DNA from 3 places in the Starkeya nomas genome. Region 3 is predicted to be linked to each of the others. Evidence: predicted binding sites of a transcription regulator. Region 3 holds the regulator's gene; each other region holds the start of a gene.

Region 1 (6,350 bases), 1.4 Mb from region 3:
TCTTCTCCTCCGCCACCAGCATGAAGACCGCGAGCGCGTTCAGGTCGAGGCTCATTGGTTAGTATGACTTTCCATTTCGTATATCTGAAGGCGTCTTATCGCGACAATGCCATGCCCCTATCTTCCCGCCAACTCCGGCCCGGAGCAGCAGAGGAGACAAACGAGATGGCTTTGGAAAAGGTCGTGCTGATCACCGGCGCCTCCAGCGGCATCGGGGCGGGCATCGCCCGCGAACTGGGCAAGGCCGGCGCCCGGCTGGCGCTCGGCGCCCGTCGCACGGAACGCCTTGACGCGCTGGCCCGCGAGATCGGCGGCGAGGTTCTCGTCCGACGCCTCGACGTGACCGATCGCGCCGACGTCGCGGGTTTCGCGGATGCGGCGCGCGAACGCTTCGGGCGCGTCGACGTGATCGTCAACAACGCCGGCGTCATGCCGCTCTCGCTCATGACGTCGCTGAAGGTCGAGGAATGGGACCGCATGATCGACGTCAACATCAAGGGCGTGCTCTACGGCATCGCCGCCGTGTTGCCGGAGATGACGCAGCGGGGTTCCGGCCACGTCGTCAACATCGCCTCGATCGGCGCGCTGCAGGTCTCGCCGACCGCCGCCGTCTACTGCGCGACCAAATACGCGGTGCGCGCGCTCTCGGACGGGCTCAGGCAGGAGAACAGGCATATCCGCGTCACCTGCATCCATCCCGGCGTCGTCGAGAGCGAACTCGCCGACACCATCACCGACCCGGTCGCGGCCGAGGCGATGAAGAGCTTTCGCGCCATCGCGCTGCAGCCCGACGCGATCGGCCGGGCGGTGCGCTACGCGATCGAGCAACCAGACGACGTCGATGTCAGCGAGATCGTCGTGCGCCCGGCCGGCGGCATGTGAGGGCAAGACGGATGTCCGTCCACGCCCCGCCGCACGCGGTTGCCGCCGCCACGACAACCGGGAAGCGGCGCCCATGCGCCGCACCCATGGCCAAGGCGCGGCACGGGCCTGCACGCCGGCTGCCCATGCTCCTGATCGCGCTCGCCACCGGCACGCTCCTTCCCCCCATCGACAGATCCGGCGCCCAGATGATCACGCATTCTTCATCCCCCTCCCGGCCCGCACAAAGCCACCCCTATGTCGGTATGTGGGTAACTCTCGACGGCCATGTCCGCCATGAACTGCTGCCGAACGGCCGCTACGACGAGGCGCGCGGCAGCCGCCAGAGCGCCTATCAGGGACGCTACGAAGTGCGCGGAAACCATGTCGATTACTGGGACGACACCGGTTTCACCGCCGACGGCACGTTCGTCGACGCGGACACGCTGCATCACGGCGGCATGGTGTTCCGGCGCGAGAGGTGAGCCCGGCGCCGGCGCCCCCGCGCGGGGCGGACGCGCACCGTGCGGTTAACCTCCTGTTAGGCCGCATCGAAAAGGCTCGCGCGACCTCAATCCGGAAAAGGAGTAGCAAGGCCAATGATCGGACGGACCGCCGTTGCCCTCAGCATGCTGATCTTCGCCAACGTGGAAGTGGGGGCTGCTCAGGTTACCGAAATGGGAAAGTTCGACGACTGGGGAGCCTACGCCTACAAAGTCGACGGCAAGCCGACATGCTACGCCGTCAGCTGGCCCTCGACGGCCCGGCCGACGCATCTCGATCACGGCGAGGTGGCGTTCTTCGTCACCGCGAAGGAAAGCCGCCAGTCCCGGACGCAGGTCAGCCTGCAGACCGGCTATGATCTCGCGGAGGGTTCCAGGGTGGTCGCCAGCATCGGCGATGACACCTTCACCCTGTTCACGGAAGGAAAGGGCGCCTGGCTGCACCGCGCGGAGCGCGAGCCCGCCTTCCTGCAGGCGATGCGCAGCGGCGCCGAAATGGCGATCACCGCCACCTCCGCGCGCGGCAACGAGACGAGCTACGTCTTCTCGCTCGACGGCGTCACCGCCGCGACCAACCGCATCCTCTCGCGCTGCCCGTGAGGGAACGGAAGCGCAGGGCGGACACGTTCGCCCAGCGCGCGGCGTCGCGGCGCTACTGGAAGCGCGCGCGCAGACGGTCGGTCAGGAACTCCATCGCCAGCACGATGACGAAGATCGCCAGGATGATCGCGGAGGCGTTCCTGTACTGGAACAGGTCGAACGCGACCTTCAGCTCCTGACCGATTCCGCCCGCGCCGACGAGGCCGAGCACCACCGAGGAGCGCACCGCCTTTTCCAGCGCGAAGAGCGATGAGTTGATCAGCGTCGGCATGACGTCCGGCAGGACCGCCCCGCACAGCACCGTCACCCGGTTGGCGCCGATGGCGTGGAGCGCTTCCTGCGGTTTCTTGTCCGCCTCCTCCATCGCCTCGGCGAAGAAGCGGCCGCAGAAGCCGATCGTGTCGACGACGATGGTCATGGTGCCGGCGACCGCCCCGAGGCCCAGCGTCGATACGAACAGCAGCGCCCAGACGAGGTCCGGCACGGTGCGGAACAGCGAGATCAGCGCGCGCGGGAGATGACGCAGCGCGCCGAGGGGCGAGATGCCGCGCGCCGCCAGCCAGCCCATCGGCAGGCTGGCGATGACGCCGAACACCGTGCCGACGAGCGCGATCTGCAGCGTCTCCAGGATGCGCCAGCCCATGCGCTGGAGGAACGCCGGATCGGAATTGGGCGGCAGCATGCGCCCGACCAGCTCGGCCATGCGCGGCGCGCCGGCCGCCAGCTTTTCAGGCGACGGCGCCACCTGCCCCATCGAGGCGAGGAACAGGGCGCCGACGGCGACGATCAGCGTGAAGGACAGCGGCGAGATCGAGGGCAGGCGCGAGGGGAGAGACGCCGTCGAGGTCGTGCTAGCCATGGAACACGCCATCCATCTCGCGGTGGGAGACCCGCGCGGTGGGCCGGTCGAAATGCACCTTGCCGCCCTTCAGCGCCACGATGCGGTCGGAATAGTCGAGCGCGTGCTGCATGTCGTGTGTCGTGTAGACGAGGGTGATGCCGTGCTCGCCGGCGAGATCGGAGAAGATGCGCATGATGTCGCGCCCGACCGCCGGATCGAGGCTCGCCGCCGGCTCGTCGGCGATCAGGAGCCTCGGACGGCGTATCAGGGCGCGGGCAATGGCGACGCGCTGGGCCTGACCGCCGGACAGCTGATCGGCCCGGGCGCCCGCCTTGTCGGCGAGACGCACCTCGGCGAGCACCTGCATCGCCTCCTCGCGCCATGCACGCGGGGCGATGCCCCTGATGCCAGGCGCGCCAGCTGCCCGGCAGGCCGAGCTTGCCCTGCACCACATTGGTCAGCACGGACTGGCGCCCGACGAGCCCGTGGTTCTGGAACACGAAGCCGATCTGCCGGCGCAGGCGCTTCATCTGCGCGGGGCCGGGCACGGCGGTGAAGCGCTCGCCCAGCGTCGCGATCTCGCCGCCGGTGGAGGGAAGAAGGCCGATAAGGCACTTCAGCAGAGTGGACTTGCCCGCCCCGTTGGAACCGATGAGCGCGACGCGCTGGTTTGCGCGGATATCGAGCTCGATGCCGGCAAACACCGCCTGTCCGTTGGGATAGGTCTTGGCGAGACCGTGCGTGCGGATGATCGGGGGACCGGAAGACGGTGCCGGCGCCCTTGCCAGCGGCGCGATCAGAGGACCACCCGGACGAGGCCCGTCGGTCTTCTGCACCGGAACATGCTCCATGGCGGCCTCCATCGGTCGACGATCTGGTGAACTGCCGGGAAACGGCCATGCGCGACCGGAACGCCGGAGGGGCGCGCGGCCCATCCGGCGTCCGGCGGGAAGATCACTCGACGAAGGAGCCGAAGCTCTCGATGCCGATCGTGCGGTACATCGAGCGCACGTAGTCGTAGTCGCTGTCCTTCACGTCGGTGATGAAGACACCGCCCTTGAACTTCTGATTGTCCTCGCCCATCAGCACCGCGCCCATCAGCTCGTTGCCATGCTTGAGGAACGCCTCGCGGACCTTCACGAACACCTCTTCAGGAACGTCCTTGCGCGCCACGAGGATGTCGTTCGGCAGATCGCGGCCGCGGGCCACCACCGCGAAGGCGGCGTCCGGGAAAGCCTTGCGGATCGAATTGAGGTGGCCGAAGTTCAGGCCGATGGCGGCGATGTCGCCACGGATGAGGGCTTCCGCCGCGACGTTGCGGGCGATGATCACACCCTCATAGTCCTTGCCGTAGATCAGCTCCTGATCCGCCAGCGCCTGGGCCGGACCGAGATGCTGCGAGGTCGAGCCGACCGCCCCGAAGGCGATCTTCTTGCCCTTGAGGTCGTTCAAGGTGCGGATGGGACCGTTCGCCAGCACGGCGACCTGAGCGAAATAGTCGGGACGCTGCCACGCCACCACGATCCGCGGATCGCTGAGCTGCTTCATGACGACGTATTCCGCCGGGCCGGTGAGGACGAGCTCGACGTGGCCGGCATTCATCGCCTCCACCGCCGCCGTGCGGGAGCTGACCGGGATCAGCTCGATATCGAGGCCGGTCTTCTCCTCCAGCGCCTTCTGGAAGCCGCCGAACTCCTGCTGGAGCGCCTCGAGCCCCTCGATGTCCGTCACCGCGAAACGGACCGGTTCGGCCATCGCCGAGAATGCCGTCGCCAGCGTGATGGCGAGGGCGGGAACGAGCGTGCGAAACATTTTCTGCCTCTTGCTGTATAGACAGGAATATCGTTGTTTGATTATCTGTATATACAGCAGATGACGGGTTCGTGACGGTGGGTCAGCAGGTGAACGGCAATGGCTTGGCGGATTGAGAACGGATTGGCACTGATCGACGGTCGCTGGAGCGACGCCCCGCTCGCGATCGCCGGCGCGACCCTCGCGCCGGACGGCGGCGCCGGAGCGCCGGCCCTCGACGCCTCGGGGCTGCTGATCCTGCCCGGCATCGTCGACCTTCATGGGGACGCCTTCGAGCGTCACATCATGCCGCGTCCCGGCGTGCGCTTCGACACGAAGCTGGCGTTGCGCGACACCGACCGCCAGCTCGTCGCCAACGGGATCACCACGGCGTTCCACGGCGTCACCATCTCCTGGGAGCCGGGCCTTCGTTCCCTCGACGCCGCGCGGGCTTTCGTGAGCATGCTCATCGACCTGCGGGGATCGCTGAGCTGCGACACGCGCCTGCATCTGCGCTGGGAGACCTTCGCGCTGGACGAGGCCGCGCAGGTGATCCGGTGGCTGGAGCTGTCTCCCTCCCCCATCCTCGCCCTCAACGACCACACGACCGGATCGGTGCTGAAGGGCAGCATCGCCCGCAAGATCGGCCAGATGGCCGAACGCTCGAGCCTCAGCCGCGAGGGATACATGGCCCTGCTCGACCATGTGTGGAGCCGCCGGGACGAGGTTCCCATGGCGATCGAGGCCATGACCGCCGCCGCGCGCGCGCACGGCAACGTCCTGCTCGCCCATGACGAGGCTTCCCCCGAGGAGCGCCTGCGCTTCCGCGCGCTGGGCGCGGTGTCGTCCGAGTTTCCCTTGACGCTGCAAACCGCCGAAGCTGCCCGCGCGGCGGGCGAGGACGTCATCCTGGGCGCTCCCAATGTCGTGCGCGGCGGCAGCCACAACGGCGCCCTCGACGCGACCGACGCGATCCGCCGGGACCTCTGCACCGTCCTCACCAGCGACTATCACTACCCCTCCCCGCTGCATGCCGCCTTCAAGCTGGCCGACGGCGCGCCGGACCGGCTGGCCGCCATCTGGCCGCTCGTCTCCGGCAACCCTTCCCGGGTGGCGCGGCTGCGGGATCGCGGCAGCCTCGGCGAAGGTCACCGCGCCGACCTCATCCTGGTCGACGCCGGCGACATGGCGCACCCGCAGGTGGTGGCGACGATGGTCGCCGGCAAAATCGTCTATGCTAGCCGGGCGATCGATCGCCTCCCGGTACCCACCCTCGCGAGCGCGGCGGAGTGACAGCGTGAATACGAGCCTTCGGTCCCAGCCCGCCCGGTCGGGCGACGTATCCGGCTTCGACGGCCTCGTCTTCCGTCCACGGAGCGACACGCCGATCTGGCAACAGATCTACGACTACATCCTGGCCTTGATCGACAGCGGCTGCCTGCGGGCCGGCAGCCAGCTTCCCGGTGAAATCCACCTCGCCGAGAAGCTCGGCGTGACCCGCATCACGCTGCGCCGCGCCCTTCAGCAGCTCCAGCAGGAGGGCCATCTCACCTCGCGCAAGGGGGTCGGCGTCTTCGTGCGCAGCCTGCCGTCGGCACTGGTCGTGCGCGACGGCAGCCGCTTCGCCGAAAGCCTGCGCGCCGACGGCAAGGCGGTCGGCACCCAGACGCTCTTTCTGGAGCGGGAGCCGGCGGATCCGGAAATGGCCGCCGAGCTGCGGCTCCAGGCCGGCGCGCCGGCAATCCGGCTGCGGC
Region 2 (6,350 bases), 360 kb from region 3:
GGCTAATAAGCCTTGCATATCCCTCGTCAGCTGACTGAAGGATGACCACCGCCACCTTCAACTCACGCTCTTGATTGCTGAGGATAAAATCGACCGCCTCTTCCTCGGTGAATGAGAAGCCCACCGACTCTAGCTGTCGTCGGACGATTGCCAGTTCCTTCTCAGGCGCGAAATCTTTGATGAGTGCAATCTGCCCGGCCAGCAACCCGAGCGTGGTTTCCTGCGTCTCCACCCCGCTGCGACGACCAAATCCCGCAGGGCCAACATAGTCACTTTCGTCCTCGGAGTCGTCGCTACGGAGCACCCGGCTCACCACGAGATTCCCCCCGTAGTTAGTCTTCGCCGCACGCAGCTGACTATGGACCTTCGGGACTTCCCGACGAAACTGTCGGTAAACCTCGCCCGCTGCCTCGGCAACACCCTCCAATTGAGCAACAGCATTCAGCTTCGCGGCGATCAAGGGAAGATGATCGAGGAGGTAGCTCTCTCTCGCATCCCTATCCCTCTTTGCCTTGAATTCCTTTGCCGCCGCCGTGCCGGCATCGTGGCCCGCGCAGCAATTCCCAATTGCCGCACAGACCATCAGCCGGGGAAACCACGCGAGGTCGCCCTTGCGATATTTATCTCGCTGATAGCAGCGGGGGCAGAAGGCGAGCTTACCATCCGCCCGCTTTTTCCGTTCAATCACGAACTGTTTGAGAACGATGAACCGTTCATCACGGTCGATCTTCTCAAGGTACAATCCCGGGAAGGTTTCCGGCATTCCGGTTTCCCGAACATGGTTCAGGAAGTCGGTGCCAAACTGCTCTAGCGGTCGCTCTCGAAACGACCTGAAGGAGGGGACTTCTAACTGTACGCTCTTCGACGCCGATGAAGCCAGTTTGGCCATCTGATACCTCGTGAGAACAAACCCAGAAGACTCATTTTGTTCTTTTCAAAGGCTCCCATTCAGCAGGTGCCGGGGGCCGACTCACCGCCTCAACTAGAATATAGCCCAAAAACCGGAGCTATGACGCTGAGTCACTCTATATATAGGCATTTTGGCGTGTGGCAGGCCCAAATAGTAGTGGGGGTTGTGGGGATAGTGGCAAAAACTCCAAGAGACCCCGATAGAACGTATCAAGAATCCGGACGCTCATCCCCTGCAAGAGGCACACTTCGCGCTCATCAAGCTACCCCGCAGGTCATGTCGCGGACGCGCGCCGTCTCTGGCTTAGTGCCGGGGTCGGGGGGAGACATTTCCCGGGTATATAGACATCAACCTGCTGCTCTGCGGGCCTCCGGGCGCCGGCAAGTCGATGCTGGCGCAGCGCCTGCCGTCGCTGCTGCCGCCGCTCTCGCCGGCGGAGCTGCTGGACGTGTCGATGATCGCCTCGGTCGCCGGCACGCTGCAGGGCGGGGCGCTCACCAGCCGGCGGCCTTTCCGGGCTCCGCATCATTCCGCCAGCATGGCGGCGATGGTCGGCGGCGGCATGCGGGCCCGGCCCGGCGAGGTGTCGCTCGCCCATAACGGCGTGCTCTTCCTCGACGAGCTGCCAGAATTCCAGCCGGCGGTGCTGGATTCGCTCCGGCAGCCGCTGGAAACCGGCGAGGCGGTGATCGCCCGCGCCAATCACCGCATCGCCTATCCCGCCCGTTTCCAGCTCGTCGCGGCGATGAATCCCTGCCGCTGTGGCCGGGCCGGCGAGCCCGGCCACACCTGCCGGCGCGGGCCGCGCTGCGCCAGCGAGTACCAGGCCCGCCTCTCCGGGCCGTTCCTCGACCGAATCGACCTGCATCTCGACGTGCCGGCCGTCGCGGCGATCGACCTCGTGCGGCCGGGGCCTGCCGAGCCGAGCGCAAAGGTCGCCGCCCGCGTCGCCGAAGCGCGACGCCTGCAACGCGAACGCTATCTGGCGCTGGGCCGGGCGGACCTCTTCACCAATGCCGAGGCGAGCGGCCCGATCCTGGAAGCGATCGCCGCGCCGGACGAAGCCGGCACGGCGCTGCTCGCCGACGCCGCGCGGCTCATGCGGCTCTCCGCCCGCGGCTATCACCGGGTGCTGAGGGTGGCACGCACGTTGGCCGATCTCGCCGGCGCCGAATCGGTCGGCCGCACGCATCTCGCCGAGGCCCTGGCCTACCGCGCCGCCGCCGACCGGGCTGCCGCGGCCGCCTGACGGTGGATCCTTCTCGGGGGGTGCGCCACCGGGACAGCGGCGCGCTTTCCCACGGACATGGAATGGCCGAGACGGGCCTCGGAACGGGATCGACGGGGACGCCGCAAAGCCACCGCACGAGCCGACGTTTTCCCCGAAAGCACCCCTCGCTCTACGGCTGATGGGCGGCCGGTGCTCCCGCGTCGAGGCGCTGTTTTCCGGCAAGACCCGGCCCGGACGCACTGTCACATAGGCGTCCTACAGATGTGATTCCAATCCGAAGCCGCTATAGTGGATCAAAGGTTTGGGGGCCTTTCCATGACCGAGATGCTGGCCGACGCGAATGTCGAGGCACGCCCTGCCGGTGGCCATCCCGCCTTGCGCGCCCTGCTCAAGCCCCGTTTCCTCGCTCCCGCCCTGCTCAAATCGCTGACCCCGGGGTCTCGCGCCTCGGAGTCCGGGCCACTCCCCTTTCTGCCCACCGCATTTGCGCCCTCCCGCTTCATGCCGGCGCTGCGTTCCTATTCCGGCCTGCGCCACCGCGAGAGCCGGAGCGATCGGGGGCCGCAGACGCTCGGGCGGATCGGGCCGCTGGAGGTGCGCCTCGCGGTGACGGCGGCGGATGTGCGGCGCGCCCAGCGCCTGCGCTACGAGGTGTTCTACGAGGAAATGTCGGCCGCCCCGGCCGCCGCCATGCGCCTTGCCCGGCGCGACTTCGACGCCTTCGACGGCTTCTGCGACCATCTCCTCGTGCTCGACCACGATTCCTGCCGCATGGTGCGCGGCAAGCGCGTGCCGCGCGTCGTCGGCACCTATCGCCTGCTGCGGCAGGAGATCGCCGCCCGCCATGGCGGCTTCTACACGGCCGGCGAATTCGACATCGCGCCGCTGCTGGCACGCCACCCGCACCGGCGCTTCCTGGAGCTCGGCCGCTCCTGCGTCCTTTCCTCCTACCGCAACAAGCGCACGGTGGAGCTGCTCTGGCACGGCATCTGGGCCTATGTGCGCCGGCACGGCATCGACGTGATGTTCGGCTGCGCCAGCCTGGAAGGCACCGATCCCGATAGCCTCGCGCGCCCGCTCGCCTTCCTGCACCATTTCGCCCCCGTCGACCCGGAGTGGTCGGCCGACGCGCTGCCGCGGCACGCCGCGGCGATGGACCGGCTGCCGGTCGAGGGGCTGGACGCCAAGGCCGCGCTCAACGAGCTGCCGCCGTTGATCAAGGGCTATCTGCGGCTCGGCGCGCAGATCGGCCGCGGCGCGGTGATCGACCGCCAGTTCGGCACCACCGACGTGCTCATCGTGCTGCCGGTCGAGCGCATCAACCCGCGCTATCTCGACCATTTCGGGGTGAACGGCGAACGCCACGCCGCCTGAGCCCTTTCCCACCACGCTGCCCAGCCTTGCCGGCCGTTACGTCGCGCGCGCCTTTTTCAGTGGCCCTGCGCGGCGATGTCTTGCGTCGCCCCTGCCGCTTGCCCATATCCCAGCGGAACGGGATGCCTCTCTTGGGGTCCCACACACGCAAAGTCGCTTCTAGACGAGGACTTTGGGAGCATGTCGCGCATTCCCTCGCTGTCGAGCCCCTTCCTGCTCGGCTTTGACGAGGTCGAGCGAGCGCTCGACCGCGTCATGAAAGGTTCGGATGGCTATCCGCCCTACAATGTGGAGCGGGTGGTGCCCCCGGACCAGCCGGAAAGGCTCCGCATCACCCTGGCTGTCGCCGGTTTCACCCGCGAGCAGCTCGAGGTGACGGTGGAGGAAAAGGAGCTCGTCATCCGCGGCCGCCAGGCCGAGGAGCCGGAGCGGGTCTATCTTCACCGTGGCATCGCCGCACGCCAGTTCCAGCGCACCTTCGTGCTGGCCGATGGCATGCGGGTTCTGGGTGCCGATCTGAAGAACGGACTTCTCTCGGTCGACCTGGTCCGGCCGGAACCGGAACGCATCGTCCGGCGTATCGCTATTGCGACGGATGAATGAGGGAGCCCGAAGCCGGTCTCGACAGCTACGAAAGGAGTCGCGGACCATGACCAACGAATTTCACCTCGATCCCGGCGCGGCGGGTTCCGCCCTGGCCGGTGCGCTCTCGCCGGAAGCCTTCGCCAATCTGGGCGGCGGGCATATCGCCTATGTGCGCACCATCCGGTCCGAGGATGCTGCCGGGCTCTTCCCGCAGGCGCACCTCGCGCCGGGGCTGACGCTCTTCACTCTCCATGCCGCCGACGGCACGCCGATCATGCTTACCGACAGCCGCGAGGCGGCCCTGGCGAGCGCGGCGCAGAACGAGCTGGTGACGCTCAGCGTCCACTGAGCCGTGCGGCGAGCACGCCGACGAAAGTAACGGCACCGCTTCGGGGACGAGGCGGTGCCGTTTTCGTTTTGAAGCCGGAACGAGCCTTCAGCCGCGACGCTTCTTCTCGATCACATCCCAGATCAGCGCCGCGATGTCCGGGCCGCCGAGGCGGCGGATGGCGCGGATGCCGGTGGGCGAGGTGACGTTGATCTCGGTCAGGTTGCCGTCGATCACGTCGATGCCGGTGAAAAGCAGACCCTTTTCGCGCAGCGAGGGGCCGAGCCGTTCGCAGATCTCGCGCTCGCGCGCCGTCAGATCGGTCTCCTTCGCCGCGCCGCCGCGCACCATGTTGGAGCGCAGGTCGCCCTCGCTCGGCACCCGGTTGACCGCCCCGGCGAACTCGCCATCGACCAGGATGATGCGCTTGTCGCCGTGCTTCACCTCCGGCAGGAAGCGCTGCACCACCCAGGGCTCGCGGAAGGTGGTGGCGAAGAGGTCGTAGAGCGAACCGAAGTTCAGGTCCTCCCGCGTCAGCCGGAAAACCGCCGCGCCGCCATTGCCGTAGAGCGGCTTGACCACGATGTCGCCGAACTCGTCGCGGAACGCCTTGATCTCCTCGAGGTCACGGGTGATCAGCGTCGGCGGCATCAGGTCCGGGAACTCGGTGACGAAGATCTTTTCCGGCGCGTTGCGCACATGGGCGGGATCGTTCACCACCAGCGTCTTCGGGTGGATCCGTTCGAGCAGATGCGTGGCCGTCACATACTGCATGTCGAAAGGCGGATCCTGACGCATCAGGATGACGTCGAAGCTGTCGAGCCGCACGCGGCGAGGCTCGCCGAGCGTGAAATGGTCGCCCCGCACGTCGCGCACCTCCAGCGGCTGCACGGTGCCGAACAGCTCGCCGTCGCGCATGGCGAGGCGGTCGGTGGTGTAATAGGAGAGCGCGTGCCCGCGCGCCTGCGCTTCCAGCAGCAGCGCGAAGGTGGAATCGCCCGCAATGTTGATGCGGTCGATCGGGTCCATCTGGACGGCGACGTTGAGGCTCATGGGAAATTCCGTATCGGCGGGATGCCTGTCGGGGAATGCAAGCCGGCGACAGAGGCGCCGGAGGCGTTGCGCCTGATGTAGCGCCTTCGCGCACCGGACGCTACCGAGCGGTGTCGACGTGAGGCCGTTCCGGGCTATTCCGCCTCGAAGGCGCCGGGCAGGTGCACCGGCGCCGCATTGGGCGCGACCAGCACCACGTCGAGCCGCATGTCGAGCCCGGCGAATTCGGGATTGCGGGCGAGGAAGATCTCCGCCGCTCCGGCGATGCGCCGGCGCTGGCGCGGCAGGATCGATTCGGCGGCGGAATAGAGGCTGGTGCGCGCCTTCACCTCGATGAACACCAGCAATCCGTCGCGGCGCGCAATGAGGTCGATCTCGCCACGCGGGGTGCGCACGCGGCGCGCCAGAATGGTGAAGCCCTCGGCCTCGAACAGCGCCGCCGCCGCCGCTTCGGCATCGAGCCCGCGCGTGAAGGCCGCGCGGCGCTTCTCGCCGGTGTCACTCATCGCCGGCCTGCAGGGCGAGCGCGCGGGCATAGACGGCGCGGCGCGGCAGGCCGGTCGCGGTCGCCACCGCTGCCGCCGCGTCCTTCACCGACAGGCTGGCGAGTGCCGTGCGCAGCGCGGCATCGAGATCCGCCGCGCTCGACTCGGCCGCCAGCGGCGGTCCGATGACGAGCACGATCTCCCCCTTGGGCGGCCCGGCCTCGGCATAGTGAGCGGCGAGGGCATCGAGCGGGCCGCGCCGCACCTCCTCGAAGGTCTTGGTGAGCTCGCGGCACACCGCCGCCGGCCGGGCGCCGAGGCCGGACGCCAGATCGGCGAGGCTTTCGGGCAGGCGCGGGCCGCTCTCATAGACGACCAGCGTCG
Region 3 (6,350 bases):
CGCGTGAGGCCGCGAGAGCAAAATTGTCACAGGGCGGCGTCATCACGCCTTCGTGGTGTCCTCTTCCACGACGTCGCGCTCGCCGGAAATGTCGATCAGCCGCCGCAGCCAGCGCACGCTCACCGACGCCCCGTGAGCGGGCGGCGGGCGGTTGACGAAGGCCAGCTCGGCGCCGGACCGTTCCAGCAGCGTCTTGGCGATGAACACGCCCAGGCCGAGCCCCTGCTGCCCTTCCTCGCTCTCCGGTTCGACATCGCGCCGCCAGCGATGGCGGCCGCGGCTCGTCACATAGGGAGCGCCGATACTGTCGATCAGCTCGGGCGGGAAGCCGGGGCCGTCATCCGTGATGGTGATGGTCACGTCCTCGCCGGTCCAGTTGGCGACGATGTTCACCCGGCTCTCGGCGAAATCGACCGCGTTCTCGACGATGTTGCCGAGGCCGTAGAGCAGGCCGGGATTGCGGGCGATGATCGGTTCGTCGCTTCCTTCCGCCGCCCGCGCCGGCAGCGTCACCGCGATGGTGATGCCGAAGTTCCGGTGCGGGGCGACGACATCCTCCAGGATGTGCGAGATCGGCATGCGGTCGAAAGGCGCGTCGCCGGCGCCGAGGCTGGTGAGCGTGCGCAGGATGGCCCGGCAGCGCTCGGCCTGTTCGCTCACCAGACGGACGTCGTCGCTCACCGGATTGTCGGGCGGCAGCGAGCGCGCGAGTTCCTTCGCCACCACGGTGATGGTGGCAAGGGGCGTGCCGAGCTCATGGGCCGCCGCGGCGGCGAGGCCGTCCAGCGCCGAGAGGTGCTGCTCGCGCGCCAGCACCAGCTCGGTGGCGGCCAGCGCCTCGGAAAGTTCGCGCGTTTCTTCCGCCACCCGCCAGGCATGCACGCCCATGAAGGCGATGGCGATGGCCAGCGCCAGCCAGTTGGCGACGAGATAGAGCGGCGGCAGCAGCGGCGCGGTGCCGACGAGGTGCCCGCTGCCGGCCCACGGCAGCGGCATCTGCCACAGCCCCACCAGCGCGGCACAGACCGCCGCGAGCACGCCGAGCAGCACGGTGGTGCGCGGCGACAGCGCGGTCGCCGAGATCAGCACGGGCGCAAGGAAGAGCAGCGCGAAGGGGTTGGCGAGTCCGCCGGTGAGGAACAGAAGCGCGGCGAGCTGGAGAATGTCATAGGCCAGCAGCCATGCCGCCTCGGCGTCCGACAGCCGCCGCGCACCGGGATTGCGCAGGCGCAGGGCGAGATTCAGCCAGGCGGAGAGCGCCACCACGGCAAGGCAGGCGCCGATGGGCAGCGAGAAGCCGAGCACCCATTCCACGAAGACGATGGCGAGGGTCTGGCCGGAAATAGCAAGCCAGCGCAAGCGGATCAGCGTGTCGAGCCGCAGCCCGAAAAAGCGTTCGCCGATCGGATGGTCGAGCGAGAGCGACATGGATTTGCCCCGTCCGCGACGCCCTGCCGGCGCCCGAGCGACCTCTATAGCCGCAGATGCCGCCAGAGGGCGAGAGCGGCGGCTTCGTTGACGTTGCCGTCAAAGAGCCTATTTATGTTGCAACGCACAAGAAAGCCGTCCCGAGAAAATCGACCGGAGACGGGCCCTGCGAAGGAGGCATGCCATGGCGATCGGCGTATTCGGAGATGTCCCGGACGCGGCGGAAGCGGCACAGACGCCGGCGGCGACGATCGAGACGACGTCGGCGTTGTCCAAGCCGCTCTACTGGATGTTCGAGATGGGCCACGCCGCCCTCGACCCGTTGCGGGTCATGGCGGATGCGGGGCGGCTCTACTATCGCAACCCGGCCAACCCGCTCGCCCATACCGGCTTCGGCAAGTCGATGTCGGCGGCGTGCGAGCTGTTCGAGCGCGCGACGCGGCGCTACGGCAAGCCGGACTGGGGCATCACCGAGACGGTCGTCGGCGCTACCCATGTGCCGGTCGAGGTCGAGACCGTGTGGGAGCGCCCCTTCTGTCGGCTACTGCACTTCAAGCGCGACTTTCCCCAGCAACCGCGCCGCCCGCAGCCCCGCATGCTGATCGTCGCGCCACTCTCTGGCCACTACGCGACGCTACTGCGCGGCACCGTCCAGACGCTGCTGCCAACCCATGACATCTACATCACCGACTGGGAGGACGCGCGCGACGTGCCGTCCGCCGCCGGCCGCTTCGATCTCGACGATTACATCGACTACGTGATCGAGATGTTCCGCCATCTGGGCGGCGGCGTGCATGCGCTTGCGGTGTGTCAGCCGGCCGTGCCCGTGCTCGCTGCCGTGGCGCGCATGGAGGCCATGGAAGACCCGAACGTGCCGGCCTCCATGGTGCTGATGGGCGGCCCCATCGACACCCGCGAAAGCCCCACGGCGGTGAACCATTTCGCCAAGGATCGCGGCATCGACTGGTTCCGCCGCAACGTCATCACTACCGTTCCATGGCCCCACCCCGGCGTGATGCGGCAGGTCTATCCCGGCTTCCTGCAACTGCATGGCTTCGTGTCGATGAACCTTGAGCGTCATCTCCAGGCGCATGCCGAGATGTTCGGCCACCTGGTGAAAGGCGACGGCGACTCCGCCGCCAAGCACCGCGAATTCTACGACGAGTATCTCTCCGTCATGGATTTGCCGGCGGAGTACTACCTTCAGACGTTGCAGTCGGTGTTCATCGACCATGCCCTGCCGCGCGGCACGCTGACCCATCGCGGCGAGAGGGTCGATCTCTCGAAGATCCGCAACGTGGCGCTGCTCACCGTCGAGGGCGAGAACGACGACATTTCCGGCGTCGGGCAGACGCAGGCCGCCCAGCGACTCTGCACGAACCTGCCCGACGACATGAGGGTGCACTACCTCCAGCCCACCGTCGGCCATTACGGCGTGTTCAACGGCTCGCGGTTCCGCGCCGAGATCGCCCCGCGCATCGCCGACTTCGTGCTCACGCACAACTGGCCGAGGAGAGGCCACAATCGGCAGGGTTGAGACAGCCGTCGGGACGCACGGCGAGAATAGACGCCCGATTTGCGGCGGCGTGATCTGATGGCCGTGCTAGGTCTGGGCCATGCTGTTCGACCTGCCCGATCCTGCCACGCTCTACCGCGCCCTTCTCGACCGTGACGAAGGGTATGACGGGCGGGCCTATGTGTGCGTGGCCACCACCGGCATTTTCTGCCGGATGACCTGTCCGGCGCGCAAGCCGCGCCCCGAGAACTGCACCTTCGTCTCGACGATCGGCGAGTGCATCGAGGCCGGCTTCCGCCCCTGCAAGCGCTGCCATCCGCTGCAGCCCGCCGCCTCCGCCGATCCGATGATCGGCACCCTGCTCGATGCCCTCGACGCGCGGCCGGAGCGACGCTGGAGCGAGGAGCATCTGGAGCGGATGGGCTTCGATCTGTCGACGGTCCGCCGTGCCTTCAAACGGCAGTTCGGCATGACCTTCCTTGAAATGGCGCGACACCGGCGCCTGCGCGAGGGATTCGAGACCCTGGCAGAGGGCGGCAGGGTGATCGAGGCCCAGCAGCAGGCCGGCTTTGAATCCCCCAGCGCCTTCCGCGCCGCCTTCGCCCGGCTGGTGGAGTGCGCGCCGGCCGAGATTTCCGGCCACGGAACGCTGCTGACCGACTGGATCCGCACGCCGCTCGGCGACATGATCGCGATCTCCAGCGCCTCGCATCTGCATCTTCTGGAGTTCGTCGAGCGCAAGGCACTCTCCACCGAGATTGGCCGGCTGCGCCAGCGCGCCAAGGGCGACCTCGGCATAGGAACCTATGCGCCGACGGAGCAGATCCGCGCCGAGCTGGATGCCTTCTTCGCCGGAACCTCCGCCGAGTTCCGTACCGCTCTCGCGCTCGACGGAAGCGCCTTCACCAGGGCGGTCTGGGCCGAGCTGCGACGGATCCCTCCCGGCGTGACGGTGAGCTACTCCGAGATCGCGCGCCGGATCGGGCAGCCCGCGGCCATCCGCGCCGTCGCGCGGGCCAATGGCGCAAACCAGCTGGCGCTCATCATACCCTGCCACCGCGTGATCGGGGCCGACGGCTCGCTGACCGGCTATGGCGGCGGGCTGTGGCGCAAGCAGCGGCTGCTGGAGATCGAACAGCAGTTCCGGCGCACATCCGCCGCCTGAGAAGGGGCGCGGCCCGCACCTCAATGCGCGCGGGCGAACATCTCGTTGAAGGAATAGCCGGAGCCGCGCACGGTGCGGATCGGATCGGGCTGGCGCGGGCGGTTCAGCGCCTTGCGCAGGCGCCCGACATGCACGTCCACCGTGCGCTCGTCGATATAGACGTCCTGCCCCCAGACGCCGTCGAGCAATTGCTCGCGCGAGTAGACCCGTCCCGGCGACTGCATGAGGAATTCCAGCAGACGGAACTCGGTCGGACCGAGATGCAGCTCGCGTCCTGCCCTGTGGACACGTTTCGTCTCGCGGTCGAGCTCGATGTCGCCGGCGCGCAGCAACGTCGAGATGTGCTCGGGCTTGGCCCGCCGCAGCAGGGCGCGCACGCGCGCCACCAGCTCGGGCACCGAGAAGGGCTTCACCACATAATCGTCCGCGCCGGTGGCGAGGCCGCGCACGCGCTCGGTCTCCTCGCCGCGGGCGGTGAGCATGAGGATGGGCATGCGCTCGGTCTCCGAGCGCGCGCGCAGGCGCCGGCACAGTTCGATGCCGGAGAGGCCCGGCAGCATCCAGTCGAGGATCAGGAGATCCGGCACACTCTCGCGCAGCCGGGTCTCCGCCTCGTCGCCACGGCCGACGCTCTCCACCGAGTAGCCCTCGGATTCGAGGTTGTAGCGCAGGAGGAGGGTGAGGGGCTCCTCATCCTCCACGATCAGAATATTGGTCGGCATGGTCGCGTTCCCGATCGTTCGCAGGGCGCCGATGGCCTCAGGCCGGGAACGCCACGCTGGTCAGGCTGCTGGTGTCCTGCTTCGGGCGTTCCTCGGTAAGGAGCTGACCGGTGGCGAGGTAGTGCACGGTCTCGGCGATGTTGGTCGCGTGGTCGCCGATCCGCTCGATGTTCTTGGCGCAGAACAGCAGGTGCGTGCACAGCGAGATGTTGCGCGGGTCTTCCATCATGTAGGTGAGAAGTTCGCGGAACAGCGAGGTGTAGAGGATGTCGACCTCGCCGTCGCGCTGCCAGACTTCCAGCGCCTTCGCGTCGTCGCGGCTGGCATAGGAATCCAGCACCACCTTGAGCTGCTCGAGCACAATGTTGGACATGTGCTCGACGCCGCGCACCAGCTTCTGCGGATGGAACTCGCCGGTGAGCGCCAGGACGCGCTTGGCGGTGTTCTTGGCGAGATCGCCGATCCGCTCCAGATCGTTGGCGATGCGCATGGCGGCGACGATCTCGCGCAGGTCGCTGGCCAGCGGCTGGCGACGGGCGATGGTGAGAACCGCCTTCTCCTCGATCTCCCGCTGCAACAGGTCGACCGGGCCATCGAGCACGATCACCTTCTGGGCGAGTTCGGTGTCACGCTTGACCAGCGCTTCCACGGAATCGGCGACCAGGCGCTCGGCCTGTCCGCCCATCTCGACCACGCTGCGGCCGATTTCCTTGAGGTCGGTGTCGAACGACGAGACGATATGTTCGGTCATGGGATCAGCCTCTCTCGTCGCCGGCTCAGCCGAAGCGGCCGGTGATGTAGTCGCGGGTCCGGGCCTCGCGCGGATTGGTGAAGATCTCGTTGGACGGGCCGACCTCGATCAGCTCGCCGAGATAGAAGAACGAGGTGATGTCGGCGCAGCGCGCCGCCTGCTGCATGTTGTGCGTCACGATGACGATGGTGAATTCCTGCTTCAGCTCGTCGATCAGGTCCTCGATCTTCGAGGTCGAGATCGGGTCGAGCGCCGAGGTCGGCTCGTCGAGCAGGATCACTTCCGGGCGCACTGCGATGGTGCGGGCGATGCACAGGCGCTGCTGCTGGCCACCGGACATGCCGAGCGCCGAGGTGTGGAGACGGTCCTTGGTCTCCTCCCAGATCGCCGCCTTGCGCAGGCACCATTCGACGCGCTCGTCCATCGCCGCCTTGCCGAGGCTCTCGTGCAGCTTCACGCCGAAGGCGATGTTGTCGTAGATCGACATCGGGAACGGCGTCGGCTTCTGGAACACCATGCCGATGCGCGAGCGCACCACGGTGGAATCCAGCTGCTTGCCGAGCAGATCGGCGCCGTCGAGCAGGATCTTTCCTTCCGCGCGCTGCCCCGGATAGAGCTGGTACATGCGGTTGAAGATGCGCAGCAGTGTGGATTTGCCGCAGCCCGAGGGACCGATCATCGCGGTGACGCGCTTCTCGGGAATGTCGAAGTTGATGTTCTTCAGCGCGTGGTTGTCGCCGTAGTAGAAATTCAGCTTCTCGACCTTGA

What was found. Region 3 encodes PhoB, which activates phosphate uptake and scavenging genes when phosphate is short. Its sites were predicted from a motif close to TGTCATNNANCTGTCAT; they were not measured.
Region 1: the regulator PhoB is predicted to act here: its motif matches at 4,678-4,694, upstream of STARVERO_RS11050 (PhnD/SsuA/transferrin family substrate-binding protein).
Region 2: the regulator PhoB is predicted to act here: its motif matches at 2,382-2,398, upstream of olsB (l-ornithine N(alpha)-acyltransferase).

Annotation. Positions count from the first base shown of each region.
Region 1 is NZ_CACSAS010000001.1:2,267,414-2,273,763, forward strand. It holds gene STARVERO_RS11020 (LysR family transcriptional regulator) at 1-55, opposite strand, end outside; gene STARVERO_RS11025 (SDR family oxidoreductase) at 166-882, shown strand; gene STARVERO_RS11030 (Atu4866 domain-containing protein) at 969-1,346, shown strand; gene STARVERO_RS11035 (invasion associated locus B family protein) at 1,461-1,964, shown strand; gene phnE (phosphonate ABC transporter, permease protein PhnE) at 2,017-2,823, opposite strand; gene STARVERO_RS23690 (ATP-binding cassette domain-containing protein) at 2,816-3,172, opposite strand; partial or broken gene STARVERO_RS23695 (ATP-binding cassette domain-containing protein) at 3,279-3,740, opposite strand; gene STARVERO_RS11050 (PhnD/SsuA/transferrin family substrate-binding protein) at 3,760-4,617, opposite strand; gene STARVERO_RS11055 (alpha-D-ribose 1-methylphosphonate 5-triphosphate diphosphatase) at 4,741-5,889, shown strand; gene phnF (phosphonate metabolism transcriptional regulator PhnF) at 5,894-6,350, shown strand, end outside.
Region 2 is NZ_CACSAS010000001.1:4,055,476-4,061,825, reverse strand. It holds gene STARVERO_RS19215 (hypothetical protein) at 1-889, opposite strand, end outside; partial or broken gene STARVERO_RS19210 (YifB family Mg chelatase-like AAA ATPase) at 1,260-2,159, shown strand; gene olsB (l-ornithine N(alpha)-acyltransferase) at 2,457-3,515, shown strand; gene STARVERO_RS19200 (Hsp20 family protein) at 3,696-4,118, shown strand; gene STARVERO_RS19195 (BQ00720 family protein) at 4,165-4,449, shown strand; gene gshB (glutathione synthase) at 4,537-5,481, opposite strand; gene STARVERO_RS19185 (YraN family protein) at 5,616-5,987, opposite strand; gene rsmI (16S rRNA (cytidine(1402)-2'-O)-methyltransferase) at 5,980-6,350, opposite strand, start outside.
Region 3 is NZ_CACSAS010000001.1:3,694,994-3,701,343, forward strand. It holds gene STARVERO_RS17575 (ActS/PrrB/RegB family redox-sensitive histidine kinase) at 43-1,428, opposite strand; gene STARVERO_RS17580 (polyhydroxyalkanoate depolymerase) at 1,613-2,965, shown strand; gene STARVERO_RS17585 (bifunctional transcriptional activator/DNA repair enzyme AdaA) at 3,045-4,109, shown strand; gene phoB (phosphate regulon transcriptional regulator PhoB) at 4,130-4,831, opposite strand; gene phoU (phosphate signaling complex protein PhoU) at 4,869-5,582, opposite strand; gene pstB (phosphate ABC transporter ATP-binding protein PstB) at 5,608-6,350, opposite strand, start outside.